One region of the Streptomyces sp. KM273126 genome, then DNA from elsewhere that is predicted to be linked to it. Evidence: predicted binding sites of a transcription regulator. Region 1 holds the regulator's gene; the other holds the start of a gene.

What was found. The regulator HrcA, encoded in region 1, represses chaperone genes, less so after heat shock. The targets are predictions, from matches to a motif close to TTNGCACTCNGNNNNNCNGAGTGCNAA.
Region 2: the regulator HrcA is predicted to act here: its motif matches at 2,327-2,353, upstream of groES (co-chaperone GroES).

Annotation. Positions count from the first base shown of each region.
Region 1 covers NZ_SJXB02000001.1:252,746-260,419, reverse strand. The annotation lists gene E0500_RS01085 (SpoIIE family protein phosphatase) at 1-609, shown strand, start outside; gene hemW (radical SAM family heme chaperone HemW) at 671-1,903, shown strand; gene E0500_RS01075 (Uma2 family endonuclease) at 2,004-2,582, shown strand; gene E0500_RS01070 (DUF3097 domain-containing protein) at 2,560-3,372, opposite strand; gene E0500_RS01065 (MBL fold metallo-hydrolase) at 3,419-4,162, opposite strand; gene hrcA (heat-inducible transcriptional repressor HrcA) at 4,417-5,433, shown strand; gene dnaJ (molecular chaperone DnaJ) at 5,434-6,567, shown strand; gene E0500_RS01050 (nitronate monooxygenase) at 6,839-7,674, shown strand, end outside.
Region 2 covers NZ_SJXB02000001.1:3,118,148-3,125,821, forward strand. The annotation lists gene E0500_RS13530 (class I SAM-dependent methyltransferase) at 1-1,069, opposite strand, end outside; gene E0500_RS13535 (polysaccharide deacetylase family protein) at 1,160-2,152, shown strand; gene groES (co-chaperone GroES) at 2,500-2,808, shown strand; gene groL (chaperonin GroEL) at 2,946-4,571, shown strand; gene E0500_RS13550 (ester cyclase) at 4,706-5,413, opposite strand; gene E0500_RS13555 (SDR family oxidoreductase) at 5,489-6,259, opposite strand; gene E0500_RS13560 (MOSC domain-containing protein) at 6,369-7,043, opposite strand; gene E0500_RS13565 (LysR family transcriptional regulator) at 7,123-7,674, shown strand, end outside.

The DNA.
Region 1 (7,674 bases):
GGCCCCGAGGCCGCCGTCGTCATCGGCCTCGCCCGGCCCTGGCTGCGGCTGCTCGCCCGCGAGGGCTACCAGGTCGCCGACGTCCTCGACCGCCTCAACCAGCTCCTCCTCGACGACGCCACCGAGGCGGCAGACGCCGCCGCCCGAGCCCTGGTCACGGCCGGCGGCCCCGGCCTCGGCGCCGACGAGGGCCCCCAGACCCGTTTCCTGTCCCTCCTGTACGGCGAGCTCGTCCCCTACGAAGGCGGCGTCCAGTGCACCCTCGCCTCCGCCGGACACCCCCTGCCGCTGGTCCTGGGCCCCGACGGCGACGTACGCACCGCCGCCGAACCGCAGACCCTGCTCGGTGTGATCGAGGACACCGCGTACATCTCCGAGACCTTCGCCCTGCACCCCGGTGACACGCTGCTGTGCGTCACCGACGGAGTGACCGAGCGGCGCTGCGGATCGGTGATGTTCGACGACGGGGACGGGCTCGCGGTCGCCCTGTCCGGCTGCACCGGGCTGAACGCACAGCTCATCGCGGAGCGGATCACGAGGCTGGTGCACGAGTTCGGCGAGCGGCCGCCGGAGGACGATCTGGCGTTGCTGGTGTTGCAGGCGGAGTAGGCGACCGCACGCGGGTGGCCGACCGCACGGTGGAGGTCGCCGGTGCTGGACAATGGAACGCATGCCTTCCGCACTCCCCGACGGCGAGCCCGTCCCCGACGACGGGGCGCTGCCCGCGCACGCCCTGACCGGGGCCGCGGACCGGCCCCTCGGGTTCTACCTGCACGTCCCGTACTGCGCGACCCGCTGTGGCTACTGCGACTTCAACACCTACACGGCGACCGAACTGCGCGGAACGGGCGGGGTCCTCGCCTCCCGTGAGAACTACGCCGAGACCCTGATCGACGAGATCCGCCTGGCCCGCAAGGTGCTCGGCGACGACCCGCGCCCCGTCCGCACGGTCTTCGTCGGCGGCGGCACGCCCACGCTGCTGCCCGCCGGCGACCTCGTACGGATGCTGGGAGCGATCCGGGACGAGTTCGGGCTCGCGGACGACGCGGAGGTCACCACGGAGGCGAACCCGGAGTCGGTGGACCCGGCGTATCTCGACGCGCTGAGGGCGGGTGGCTTCAACCGGATCTCCTTCGGCATGCAGAGCGCCCGGCAGCACGTGCTGCGAGTGCTGGACCGTACCCACACCCCCGGCCGCCCCGAGCGGTGCGTCGCCGAGGCCCGGTCGGCGGGATTCGAGCACGTCAACCTCGACCTGATCTACGGCACCCCCGGGGAGTCGGACGACGACTGGCGGGCCTCCCTGGACGCGGCGATCGGGGCGGGCCCTGACCACGTGTCGGCGTACGCGCTGATCGTCGAGGAGGGCACGCAGCTCGCGCGGCGTATCCGCCGGGGCGAGGTCCCGATGACGGACGACGACGTCCACGCGGACCGCTACCTGATCGCGGACGAGACCCTGTCCGCGGCGGGCTACTCCTGGTACGAGGTCTCGAACTGGGCCACGTCCGCCGCGGGCCGCTGCCTCCACAACGAGCTGTACTGGCGCGGCGCCGACTGGTGGGGCGCGGGCCCCGGCGCCCACAGCCACGTTGGCGGGGTGCGCTGGTGGAACGTGAAGCACCCGGGGGCGTACGCGGCGGCGCTGGCGGCGGGGCGCTCGCCGGGCGCCGGGCGTGAGGTGCTCGCGGAGGAGGACCGGAGGGTCGAGCGGATTCTGCTGGAGCTGCGGTTGCGGGAGGGCTGTCCGCTGTCGCTCCTGCGGGATGAGGGCCTCAAGGCTTCGCGGCGGGCATTGGAGGACGGGCTCCTGGAGGGCGGGCCGTACGAGGAGGGGAAGGCAGTCCTTACGTTGCGGGGGCGGTTGCTGGCGGATGCAGTGGTCAGGGACTTGGTCGACTGATCACTCCGGCGAGTGAATCGGTGCGGAACTCCGGTTCGGTCCCTACCCTGTTTCGTAGGCTGCCGCCAAAAGGACGCGGCGGATGTGGAGGGCCACGGAGATGACCGCTGTGGACGAGTACGGAATGACCAAGTTCTTCGAGGGGTTCGAACCTCCGGAGGGCGTCACTGCCGAGCTTCTCCGGGGGGAAATCGTGATGATGGCCAGCCCTGATCTGGTGCACAACGTCATCGTGATGCTGATCGGCAGGCAGATCCCACTGGAACGCTGGTACTCCCTTCAGACACAGGACGTCGACATTGTCGACGAGGCCAGCGAGCCCGTTCCAGACTTGGTGGTTGTGGCTCCTGACGCCCTGCCCGACTCGGGCCGCCTTCTGCCGTCCCCGCTGATCACCATGGTCGTGGAGGTCGTCTCCAAGACCAGCGTCACACGGGACTACGGAGTCAAACGGTCGATCTACGCCGCTGGCAAAGTCCCCGCCTACCTGATCGCCGACCCGATCATGGCGCAATGCGTCCTGCTGACGAACCCCGCAGGCCTGGGTGAGGACGCCGACTACCGGCGCCAGGAGATCATCAAATTCGGAGACCCACTGCCGCTGGAGGTTCTGGGACTCGAACTGGACACCAGCGACTTCGGAACATTCCCCGGCGTCAGGCCCCACCGCTATCCGTAACGAAGTCGATCAGCTCCTCCACCCGCCCCAGCAACTCCGGCTCCAGGTCCTTGTAAGAGCGCACCGAGCCGAGGATCCGCTGCCACGCCTCCCCGGTGTTCGTCACACGCCAGCCCAGCGCCCGGCACACCCCCGTCTTCCAGTCCTGTCCGCGCGGCACCTGCGGCCACTCCGGGATGCCCACCGACGCCGGCTTCACGGCCTGCCAGATGTCCACGTACGGATGGCCCACCACCAGAGCGTGCTCGCTCGTCACCGACTCGGCGATACGGGACTCCTTGCTGCCCGGCACCAGGTGGTCCACCAGCACACCCAGGCGGGCGTCCGGGCCGGGCGCGAAGTCCGCGACGATGGCCGGCAGGTCGTCCACGCCCTCCAGGTACTCCACGACCACGCCCTCGATGCGCAGATCGTCGCCCCACACCTTCTCGACGAGCTCGGCGTCGTGGCGGCCCTCCACGTAGATGCGCCCGGCACGGGCCACGCGCGCGCGTGCGCGAGGGACGGCCACCGAACCGGATGCCGTGCGGGTGGTACGGGCAGGGCCCGAAGGCGGCCGTACGAGCGTCACCACGCGGCCCTCCAGCAGGAACCCCCGCGGCTCCAGCGGGAACACCCGGTGCTTGCCGAAGCGGTCCTCCAGGGTCACCGTGCCCGCCTCGCAGCGGATCACCGCGCCGCAGAAGCCGGTCCCGGGCTCCTCGACCACCAGCCCGGGCTCCGCCGGGACTTCCGGTACGGGCTTGGGCTTCTTCCACGGCGGGGTCAGGTCCGGCGAGTACTGGCGCATTCGGATGACGATACGAGAACCGGAGCGGTAACCGGAGCGGCGGTCATCACGACACGCCGAAGCGGGCCGCCAGCGCGTCTCTCTGCGCCCGTACGAACGCCGCGTCCACCGCCGCCCCGTGCCCCGGCACGTACACCGCGTCCTCGCCGCCCAGGTCCAGCAGCCGGTCCAGCGCGGCCGGCCAGTGCGCGGGGACGGCGTCCGGACCCGCCTGGGGCTCGCCGGACTCCTCGACCAGGTCACCGCAGAAGACCACCTCCGGCGACGAGGGCGAGCCGGGCACCAGCACCGCCAGGTCGTGGGCCGTGTGGCCCGGGCCGACGTTCGCCAGGAGCACCTGCGTGCCGCCGCCCAGGTCCAGCGTCCACTCCCCGCTGACGTGGTGGCGGGGGCGGACGAGGAGGTCCGCGGCAGCGGCGGCCTCCTGAGCGTCCAGGCCGTACCGCACGGCGTCGGCCCGCAGTTCCTCGCGTGCGCGGTCGCCGGTGAGGACCATGTCCACGCCCACCGCGCCGTACACCTCGACTCCCGCGAAGGACGCCGCCCCGAAGACATGGTCGAAGTGCGGGTGCGTGAGCGCGAGATGTGTCACACGGAGGTCGCCACCCAGCAGCCACCGCGCCTCGGCGCCCAACCGCGCGCCCTCGCGCAGGCTCGACCCCGCGTCGATCATGAGAGCGGAACCGTCCCCGACGACCAGCCCGGCCGTGCAGTCCCACACCGGAAGGCGACAGCGCCCCACGCGCGGGCCAAGTTCCTCCCACCCGGACTCTTCCCAACTCACCGTCATACGCCGACGCTAACCCCAGGCCCTCAGGGGCGACGGATTCTCCCTGTGCCGGCGTTCCGCGTGTACTCGCCGGTACGACATCGCGGGACACGTCGGTACACGTCGGCATGACAAGGCGTGGCCGCCCTTGCCGGGGCCGTACCCCACCGCCGTACACTGGTGGGAATGCTGGCACTCGCCCGCGGTGAGTGCCAAGGGGGAGTCGCAAGGACGCGCGGGGACGCGCAAGGACGGAAGTACTGGAGGTGTGCGCGATGCTCAGCGAACGCAGGCTCGAAGTGCTGCGCGCCATCGTCCAGGACTACGTCGGCACCGAGGAACCGGTGGGTTCCAAGGCGCTCACCGAGCGGCACAGGCTCGGTGTCTCCCCGGCCACCGTCCGCAACGACATGGCGGCCCTCGAAGAGGAGGGGTACATCGCCCAGCCGCACACCAGCGCCGGGCGCATCCCCACCGACAAGGGCTACCGCCTCTTCGTCGACAAGCTGGCCGCGGTCAAGCCGATGACCCCACCGGAGCGGCGCGCCATCCAGAACTTCCTGGAGGGCGCCGTCGACCTGGACGACGTGGTCGGCCGGACCGTACGGCTGCTGGCGCAGCTCACGCGGCAGGTCGCCGTCGTGCAGTACCCGTCGCTCACGCGGTCCACGGTGCGGCACGTAGAGCTGCTGTCGCTGGCGCCCGCGCGCGTGATGCTCGTACTGATCACGGACACCGGGCGGGTGGAGCAGCGCATGATCGACTGCCACGCCCCGTTCGGGGAAACATCCCTCGCGGATCTGCGCGCACGGCTCAACAGCCGTGTGGCGGGCCGCCGTTTCGCGGACGTGCCGCAACTCGTGGAGGACCTTCCGGAGGCCTTCGACGTCGAGGACCGCGGCAGCGTCTCAACCGTGCTCTCCGCCCTTCTGGAAACGCTCGTCGAGGAGCGGGAGGAGCGGCTGATGATCGGCGGAACCGCCAATCTGACCCGCTTCGGACATGACTTCCCCCTCACGATCCGGCCGGTGCTCGAAGCGCTGGAGGAGCAGGTCGTGCTCCTCAAGTTGCTGGGCGAGGCGAAGGATTCGGGCATGACCGTGCGTATCGGCCATGAGAACGCGCATGAGGGACTCAACTCCACGTCCGTGGTCTCAGTGGGCTACGGTTCGGGCGGCGAGGCAGTAGCAAAACTCGGCGTGGTCGGACCGACCCGCATGGACTATCCGGGAACGATGGGAGCAGTACGAGCGGTGGCACGTTACGTCGGACAGATCCTGGCGGAGTCGTAAGTGGCCACGGACTACTACGCCGTACTCGGCGTGCGCCGCGATGCGTCCCAGGAAGAGATCAAGAAGGCGTTCCGCAGACTCGCGCGCGAGCTGCACCCGGACGTCAACCCCGATCCGAAGACGCAGGAGCGGTTCAAGGAGATCAACGCCGCGTACGAGGTGTTGTCGGACCCGCAGAAGAAGCAGGTCTACGACCTCGGCGGTGACCCGCTGTCCCAGGCGGGCGGCGGTGCGGGCGGCTTCGGCGCCGGCGGGTTCGGGAACTTCTCGGACATCATGGACGCGTTCTTCGGTACGGCGTCCCAGCGCGGCCCGCGGTCGCGCACCCGCCGGGGCCAGGACGCGATGATCCGGCTGGATGTCGAGCTCGACGAGGCGGCCTTCGGCACGACGAAGGACATCCAGGTCGACACGGCCGTCGTCTGCAAGACCTGCAACGGCGAGGGCGCTGCCCCCGGCACGTCCGCCCAGACCTGTGACATGTGCCGCGGCCGCGGTGAGGTGTCCCAGGTCACCCGGTCCTTCCTGGGCCAGGTCATGACGTCCCGCCCCTGCCCGCAGTGCCAGGGCTTCGGCACGGTCGTCCCGAACCCGTGCCCCGAGTGCGCGGGCGACGGCCGGGTGCGGTCCCGCCGCACGCTTACCGTGAAGATCCCGGCCGGTGTCGACAACGGCACGCGGATCCAGCTCGCGGGCGAGGGTGAGGTCGGCCCCGGCGGCGGCCCGGCAGGCGACCTGTACGTCGAGATCCACGAGCTCCCGCACTCGACGTTCCAGCGCCGCGGCGACGACCTGCACTGCACGGTCACCATCCCGATGACCGCGGCGGCACTCGGCACGAAGGTGCCGTTGGAGACCCTCGACGGCCTGGAGGAGGTCGACATCCGCCCGGGCACCCAGTCCGGCCAGTCGATCCCGCTGCACGGGCGCGGCGTCACGCATCTGCGGGGCGGCGGCCGCGGCGACCTCATCGTGCACGTCGAGGTCACGACCCCGACCAAGCTCGACCCCGAGCAGGAGCGCCTGCTGCGCGAGCTGTCGAAGCTGCGGGGCGAGGAGCGGCCGACGGGGCAGTTCCAGCCGGGGCAGCAGGGCTTGTTCTCCCGTTTGAAGGACGCGTTCAACGGGCGCTGACGTGGGCGGGCGCGGGAGCTGTTCCCGCGCCCGGCGGAGGCTACCGAGTGCCGCTGGGCGGTGTCGCCGACTGGCCTGATCTCGCCCTGGCCCCGTCCTGACCTAGCCCTGAGCTCGCCCTGGCTCCGTCCTGACCCAGCCCTGAGCTCGCCCTGATCCTGCCCGTGAGGGGAACCCCTCCACCGTTCCTGAAGCGTGCCCGTTCCCCTGGCCTGTGCCCAGGTGGAAGGCCGGATTCGGACTCCTGCGGAGGACGTGACAACATGCCGTCATGTCCTCCGCGCTGACCGATCTTTTCCCCACACCGATCGTGCAGGCCCCCATGGCGGGCGGGGTCTCCGTGCCACAGCTCGCCGCCGCCGTGTGCGAGGCCGGCGGGCTCGGCTTCCTCGCGGCCGGGTACAAGACGGCCGACGGCATGCACCAGGAGATCAAGCAACTGCGTGGTCTCACGGCCCGCCCCTTCGGCGTGAACCTCTTCATGCCGCAGCCCGACTACGCCGACCGGGCCGCCGTCGAGGTGTACGCCAACCAGCTCGCCGCCGAGGCCGCCTGGTACAAGGCCGAGCTGGGCAACCCCGACAGCGGGCGCGACGACGGCTACGAAGCCAAGCTCGCCGTCCTCCTCGACAACCCCGTGCCGGTCGTCTCCTTCCACTTCGGCTGTCCCGCCCCCGACGTCCTCCGGGCCCTCTCCGCCAAGGGCACACTGACCCTCGTCACCGTGACCACGGCCGACGAGGCGCTGGCCGTGGAGAGCGCCGGGGCCGACGCCGTGATCGTGCAGGGCGTGGAGGCGGGCGGGCACCAGGGCACCCACCACGACGACCCCGGGCGGGACCGCGCGGGCATCGGTCTGCTCTCCCTCCTCGCCCAGGTCCGCGAGGCCGTCTCGCTTCCGATCGTCGCGGCCGGCGGCATCATGCGGGGCAGCCAGATCGCCGCGGTCCTCGCCGCCGGGGCGTGTGCGGCGCAGCTCGGCACGGCGTTCCTCGCGACACCCGAGTCCGGTGCCAACGCGCTGCACAAGCAGGCTCTGAGTAACCCGCTGTTCGTCGGTACGGAACTGACGCGCGCGTTCTCGGGACGCCCGGCCCGCGGGCTGGT
Region 2 (7,674 bases), 2.9 Mb from region 1:
CGACCGCCGAGCCGCGCTTCTTCACGGTCAGGACGCCGACCTCGCGCTCGCGGAGCAGGGCCTTCAGCTTCTTGACATTGAACGGGAGTTGGCCGGTGATCTCGTAGGCGGTGGCGTACGGGGTGGGGCGCAGCTCGTCGGCGGTGACGTAGGCGATGGTCTCGTCGATCAGGCCGCCGTCCAGGTCCGTGGCGGCCTCGGCGACCAGGTGGGCGCGGATGACGGCGCCGTCGGGTTCGTACAGGTAGCGGCCCAGTGAACGGACCTGGGGATTGGGCAGGCCCCGGCCGAGCAGGGTGTGCGGGCCGGGGAGGAGGGTGGCCCGCACCAGGCCCGGCTCGGTGCCGAACCACAGCACCGCCTCCTTCACGTCCCCGACGTCGGAGATCCACTCGGCCTCGGCCTGCGGCGGCACGGCCTCGTGCGGCACACCGGGGGCGATCTTCAGTGCGGCGTGCGGTGCCTTGAGGGCGTTGTCCACGGCCCAGGAGAGAGGAGGCGAGTAGGCCTCGGGATCGAAGATCCGGCCACGGCCTCCGCGTCGCGCAGGGTCGACGAACACGGCGTCGTAGGGGGACGTGTCCACCTCCGTCACATCTGCCTCCCGTACCTCGATCAGGTCGGCGAGTCCGAGGGCCTCGGCGTTCGCGCGGGCCGCGGCGGCCGTCAGTGGGTCCCGGTCGACGGCCAGGACGCGGATTCCGGCACGGGCCAGCGCGATCGCGTCGCCGCCGATGCCGCAGCACAGGTCGGCGACGGACCGCACTCCCAGCGCCGTGAACCGGTTCGCCCGGTATGTCGCCACCGACGTGCGCGTGGACTGTTCGACGCCGTTCGGCGTGAAGAACATCCGCTCCGCGTCCGCCGTCCCGAACTTGGCCACCGCCCGCTGCCGCAGCCGAGCCTGGGTGAGGGCGGCCGAGACGAGGCCGGCCGGGTGGTCGCGGCGCAGCCGGGTCGCGACGGCCAGCTCCGCCGCCGGGTCGGTGCCACGCACCTCGTCGAGGAGGGCCAGGCCCTCGGGGGTGAGGAGGGCGGCGAAGGAGTCCAGGGGCGCGAGGTCGTTCACCCGATCATTGTCGGCCAGTCGGTGGATGGTGCGCGGCCGGTGGCGGTGTCGGGCCGGGCGGTGGGGGATGGACTGCGAGGATGCAGCAACATGCGACTCGTACGACAAAATGATCAAAAGCGTGCGAAGTGGACGGGGGTCCGGGGGGTCGTGGTCGTCCTGGCCGTCTCCGCCCTGGCGTCCTCCGCGTGCGGGGGCGCAGCCGATCGGCACGACACGTCTTCGGAGGCCGATCGGGGTGACACGTCCTCGGAGGTCGAGCGGGGCGCGGGGGCGCAGCGGGACCACGGCAGACAGGACCCCCTCCAGGCGCCCCCCGCGCGCGCCCTCGATGCGTACGCCTCGAAGCTGCTCCGGTCGTACACCGTCCAGGTCGCCGCCACGAACCGCTGGGGGCTCGGCAGGGTGCCCATGGCGCCGCCGCTGCCCCCGGCGAAGAAGCCGGTCCTGCGGACCCGCAAGGGGTTCGAGGTCGCCGGGCACCAACGAGACGGTCTGCCGCCCGTCGTCACCGGCATCCCCACCCGGGAGAAGGTCGTGTTCCTCACCATCGACGACGGCGCCGAGAAGGACCCGGCGTTCCTGCGGATGACGAGCGACCTGAAGATCCCGTACACCGCCTTCCTCACCGACAATGTGGTGAGGAGCGACTACGGCTACTTCCGGCAAGTGCGGGACCGTGGCGTCGGCCTGAACAACCACACCCTCCGCCACCGCTATCTGCGGCGCCTCCCCTACGCGGAGCAGAAGCGCGAGATCTGCGGAATGCAGGACGTCATGGAGAAGCAGTTCGGGAAGCGGCCCGCCCTCTTCCGCCCGCCGTACGGCAGCTACGACCGCGACACCCTGCGCGCCGCCAAGGCCTGCGGCATCAAGGCCGTCCTCCTGTGGAACGAGGAGGTCTTCCCGGGCCGCTGGGCCTACCGCGAGGCGGGCCGGAACCTCCACCCCGGCGACATCGTCCTCAGTCACTTCCGGGGGAAGGGGCAGTGGAAGGGCACGATGCCCGACATGATCCGCGACTTCATGAAGCGGGTGACCGAGCAGGGGTACGCCGTGGCCCGCCTGGAGGACTATCTCTGAGGGCCGGTTCATGCGGCCGGCGCCAAGCCCAGCCGGCCCGTCCGGCGTTTGAGGGCGAGGCCGTTCAGGCCGAAACGGGGGTCTGGAGGCGGAGCCCTCAGGGTCGGCACCCCCATCTCCGGTGCGCCGGAGACCACGCGCGCGCCTACGGAAACCCCGCCGCGCCGCAGGCAATTGGCACTCCGCTTGACCGAGTGCTAATCGCGGTCATAGTCTCAGGTCTGGCACTCCCCCCTGGAGAGTGCCAACAACGCGACGGGCAGGTCCGGCACCCGCGACGACGGATCGACCTGGTCGCCACCTCAGACAGTTAACCCCGTGAGATCTCCGAAGGGGGAGGTCGGATCGTGACGACCGCCAGCTCCAAGGTTGCCATCAAGCCGCTCGAGGACCGCATTGTGGTCCAGCCGCTGGACGCCGAGCAGACCACGGCCTCTGGCCTGGTCATCCCGGACACCGCGAAGGAGAAGCCCCAGGAGGGCGTCGTCCTCGCCGTGGGCCCGGGCCGCATCGAGGACGCCAAGCGCGTCGAGCTCGACGTCAAGGTCGGTGACGTGGTGCTCTACAGCAAGTACGGCGGCACCGAGGTGAAGTACAACGGCGAGGAGTACCTCGTCCTCTCGGCTCGCGACGTGCTCGCGATCATCGAGAAGTAGTTCACCCGGAACCACCGGTTCTGCTTTACAGCTGCGCCCCTGGCCCCGCCGTTGATCAGCCGGGTGCCAGGGGCGCAGCTCATTCACCGCTAGCACACCTAGCACACCTCTAGATTTCCGAGAGGGCCAACGCTCCCATGGCGAAGATCCTGAAGTTCGACGAGGACGCCCGTCGCGCCCTTGAGCGCGGCGTCAACAAGCTCGCCGACACGGTGAAGGTGACGATCGGCCCCAAGGGCCGCAATGTCGTCATCGACAAGAAGTTCGGCGCCCCCACCATCACCAACGACGGTGTGACCATCGCCCGCGAGGTCGAGGTCGAGGACCCGTACGAGAACCTCGGCGCCCAGCTGGTGAAGGAGGTGGCGACCAAGACCAACGACATCGCGGGTGACGGTACGACCACCGCCACCGTGCTCGCCCAGGCGCTCGTGCGCGAGGGCCTGAAGAACGTCGCCGCCGGTGCCTCCCCGGCCGCCCTGAAGAAGGGCATCGACGCCGCCGTCGCCGCGGTCTCCGAGGACCTGCTCGCCTCGGCCCGCCCGATCGAAGAGAAGTCCGACATCGCCGCCGTCGCCGCGCTGTCCGCCCAGGACCAGCAGGTCGGCGAGCTCATCGCCGAGGCGATGGACAAGGTCGGCAAGGACGGTGTCATCACCGTCGAGGAGTCCAACACCTTCGGTCTGGAGCTGGACTTCACCGAGGGCATGGCCTTCGACAAGGGCTACCTGTCGCCGTACTTCGTGACGGACCAGGAGCGCATGGAGGCCGTCCTGGAGGACCCGTACATCCTCATCCACCAGGGCAAGATCTCCTCGATCGCGGACCTGCTGCCGCTGCTGGAGAAGGTCATCCAGGCGGGCTCCTCCAAGCCGCTGCTGATCATCGCCGAGGACGTCGAGGGCGAGGCCCTCTCCACCCTCGTCGTCAACAAGATCCGCGGCACCTTCAACGCGGTCGCGGTCAAGGCCCCCGGCTTCGGTGACCGCCGCAAGGCGATGCTCGGCGACATGGCCACCCTCACCGGCGGCACCGTCATCGCCGAGGAGGTCGGCCTCAAGCTCGACCAGGTCGGCCTGGACGTGCTCGGCACCGCCCGCCGTGTGACCATCACCAAGGACGACACCACCATCGTCGACGGCGGTGGCCAGGCCGGGGACGTCGCCGGCCGCGTCGCCCAGATCAAGGCCGAGATCGAGACCACGGACTCCGACTGGGACCGCGAGAAGCTCCAGGAGCGCCTCGCGAAGCTGGCCGGCGGCGTGTGCGTGATCAAGGTCGGCGCCGCCACCGAGGTGGAGCTGAAGGAGAAGAAGCACCGTCTGGAGGACGCCATCTCCGCGACCCGCGCCGCGGTCGAGGAGGGCATCGTCTCCGGTGGTGGCTCTGCGCTCGTCCACGCGGTGAAGGTCCTGGAGGGCAACCTCGACAAGACCGGCGACGAGGCCACCGGTGTCGCCGTCGTCCGCAAGGCCGCCGTCGAGCCGCTGCGCTGGATCGCCGAGAACGCCGGCCTGGAGGGCTACGTCATCGTCTCCAAGGTCGCCGAGCTCGAAAAGGGCAACGGCTACAACGCCGCCACCGGCGAGTACGGCGACCTGGTCAAGGCCGGCGTCATCGACCCGGTCAAGGTCACCCGCTCCGCCCTGGAGAACGCCGCCTCCATCGCCTCCCTCCTCCTCACGACCGAGACCCTGGTCGTCGAGAAGAAGGAAGAGGAGGAGCCGGCCGCCGCGGGTCACGGCCACGGCCACGCCCACTGACGCACCCGGCATATCGCCGTGAGGCCCGGCGCCCCTTCGGGGGTGCCGGGCCTTCGCCTGTCCGGTCTGCTTCCGTTCCGCTTACGGCGCCGTCCGGTGTCTGCTTCCGGCGTCGTCCGGACCGGCCTGCCTCCTCACCTCTCCAGCGCGTCGAGCGCCCCGAGCTGAGCCATCAGCCCCAGCCGGTCGTACTGCCACCAGCCCTCGACGATCTTCCCGTCCTCCTGGAAGCGGAAGATCGTGGTCCCGGTCATGCCGACCTTCCTGCCCGTGGCCGCGATCCCCAGGAACTCACCCTTGTGGGTCCCGTTCCAGGTCCACCGCGTCGACACCCGGTCGCCCTGGGAGATCTGGTCCTCGATCGTGAACGCGAAGTCGAAGCCGCCGCGCCACATCCGTATGTCCCTGCGTATGGCGTCCAGCCCGATGCTGTCCTGCTCATTGGCCGGGTCGTGGTCGTGGTAGCTCTCCGCGTACACGTCGTTGAGCGGAGGCAGATCGCCCTCGGTGGCCGCCAGCTCGAAGAGCCTGCGGACGTTGGCCGCGTACAGCTGCTCGTCCCGCACCACGTCCAGATCGGTGAACGTGGGGCTCTCGTCGCAGAGCGCGACCATGTCCCGGAAGATACGTCCGGTCTCCGGGAGCTTCGAGTTCCGCATCGCCTCCTCGTACGATCCGAACTCCACGATCTCGATCAGGTGCGACGTGTCGGACCGGTCCTTGCCGATGATGTTGTGCGTGGCGGTCCGCCTGCCTTTGGTCTGCTCGACCCATGTGTCCATCAGCCGGTTCATCTCGTCGAACCGGGTTGTCTTGCAGTCGATGAGCTGCACGAACGTCATGACACCGCCTCCCAGCCCCCCTGGGTCCGGCTGACACCCCCATTTTCCCACCGGGGTTCGGCCTGCCGGGATTCCCTACTGGGGCCCGAACTTGTTCCCCTTCGCAGTGATCCCACCGAGCAGGCCCCGGGGCAGTACCTTCGCCACGCCCATCAGCGCCTTGTACCGCGGGTCCGGGATGGACAGCGACTTGCCGCGGGCCAGGTCGGCCAGCGCCGCCGTGACCAGCTTGTCGGCGTCCAGCCACATCCAGCCCGGGATGCTGTCCGTGCCCAGGCCGGCCCGCTCATGGAACTCGGTCCGCACGAAGCCCGGGGCCAGCGCCATCAGCCGCACCCCGCTGCCCGCCAGATCCCGCGCCGCGCCCTGCGTGAACTGCACGACCCACGCCTTGGACGCGCTGTACGTGCCCCGCGGCACGAACGCGGCCACCGACGCCACGTTGACGACTCCGCCCCGGCCCCGTTCCCGCATCCCCTCGGCCGCCGCGGAGGTCAGCCGGAGAACCGCCTCGCAGTGCACCTTGAGCATCGTCAGCTCGTCGGCCATCGGCACGTCGAGATAGTGGCCCTTGGTGCCGAACCCCGCGTTGTTGATCAGCAGGTCGACAGGGTTCCTGCGGTCGGCCAGCCGCCGCTCCACCGACTCGATGCCGTCGTCCGTCGACAGGTCGGCGGTCAGCACCTCCGCCTCGATGCCGTGCCGGTCGTGCAACTCGGTCGCCTGCTCGCGCAGCCGCTTCGTGTCGCGCGCCACCAGGACGAGGTTGTGACCGTCAGCCGCCAGCCGCCGAGCGAAGGCGGCGCCGATACCCGCGGTCGAACCCGTAATCAGAGCCGTTGTCATGACGCAAGGTTAGTGAACCGGACTGTGCGAGTCCGCCGCCCGTAAAGGCCTTCACCTGTCCTTCCCGCGCCCAGCACCGAACACGGTCCCGCCCTGGGTGCCCTGCCGTCTACACGCCCCCGCTGTGCTTCGCCACGTACGTCTCCGCCCGCTTCCGTGCCTCCGGATGCAGCGCGTCCCCCGCCGCCAGCAGCTGTGGCAGCAGCGCCGGCTCGGTCGTCACGGCCCGGAACTGGAGGGCCACCGTCACCTCGTGGTCCGGGCGGTGGACGATCTCGACGGGGTCGCCGGCCCGGATCTCGCCCGTCTCGACGACCCGCAGGTACGCACCGGGCGCGCCCTTCCGCGTGAAGCGCTTGACCCAGCCCTGCTCACCGAGGTGCACCTGGAAGTTGAGGCAGGGGATACGGCCCGAGGTGACCTCCAGGATCACGTCGGCGCCGATCCGCCAGCGCTCCCCGATCCGGGCGCCGGACACGTCGATGCCCTCGGTGGTGAGGTTCTCGCCGAACACGCCGTTGGGCAGGGCTCGGCCCAGCTCCTGCTCCCAGCCGTCGAGGTCCTCACGCGCGACCGCGTACACCGCCTGGTCCTCGCCGCCGTGATGCTCCGTGTTGCAGACGGCGTCCCCGGCCACCCCACTGGCGCCCACTCCCTTGGGACCGGGCGCGGAGATCCGCAACGGCCCCTCCACCGGTCGCTTGTCGATGCCGGTCACGTGCCCTCGAAGGTCCGCGTGATCCACGGTCCTGGGGCGCCCCACGTTCAGCGAAAGAACCTTCATGGCGGCACGCTAGGCGATCACGGCCAAAGCGTCGACGCAATATCCGGCTCCCTGTCCAAGCTTGACTTATGCTCGAAGCGTGATTGAGGCCCGTCATCTCCGCGTCCTGCGTGCCGTCGCCACCACCGGCTCCTTCTCGGCGGCGGGACGTGAGCTCGGCTGCACCCAGCCCGCCGTCAGCCAGCAGATGAAGGCCCTGGAGACCTCGGTGGGTACGCCGCTGCTCATCCGCAGCGGTCGCGAGATGAGGCTGACGCAGGCGGGCGAGGCGCTGGTCCGGCACGCCGCCGGGATCCTCGCGGGGCTCACGGCCGCCGAGGAGGAGGTGGCCGCCATCGCCGGCCTCAGGGCCGGACGCGTCCGTCTCGTGTCCTTCCCCAGCGGCAGTTCCACCCTCGTGCCCACGGCGCTCGCCGCGCTGCGCGCCGCGCACCCCGGGACCCGCGTCTTTCTGGAGGAAGCCGAGCCGCCGGCGTCCGTCGAGATGCTGCGCCAGGGGGACTGCGACATCGCGCTCGCCTTCCGGTACGAGGGCGCGGCCGGGCCCGAGGAGTGGGACGACCTGGTCGTGCGCCCGCTGCTCAGCGACCGGCTCGTCGGGCTCGTACCGGAGGGGCACCGGCTGGCCCGT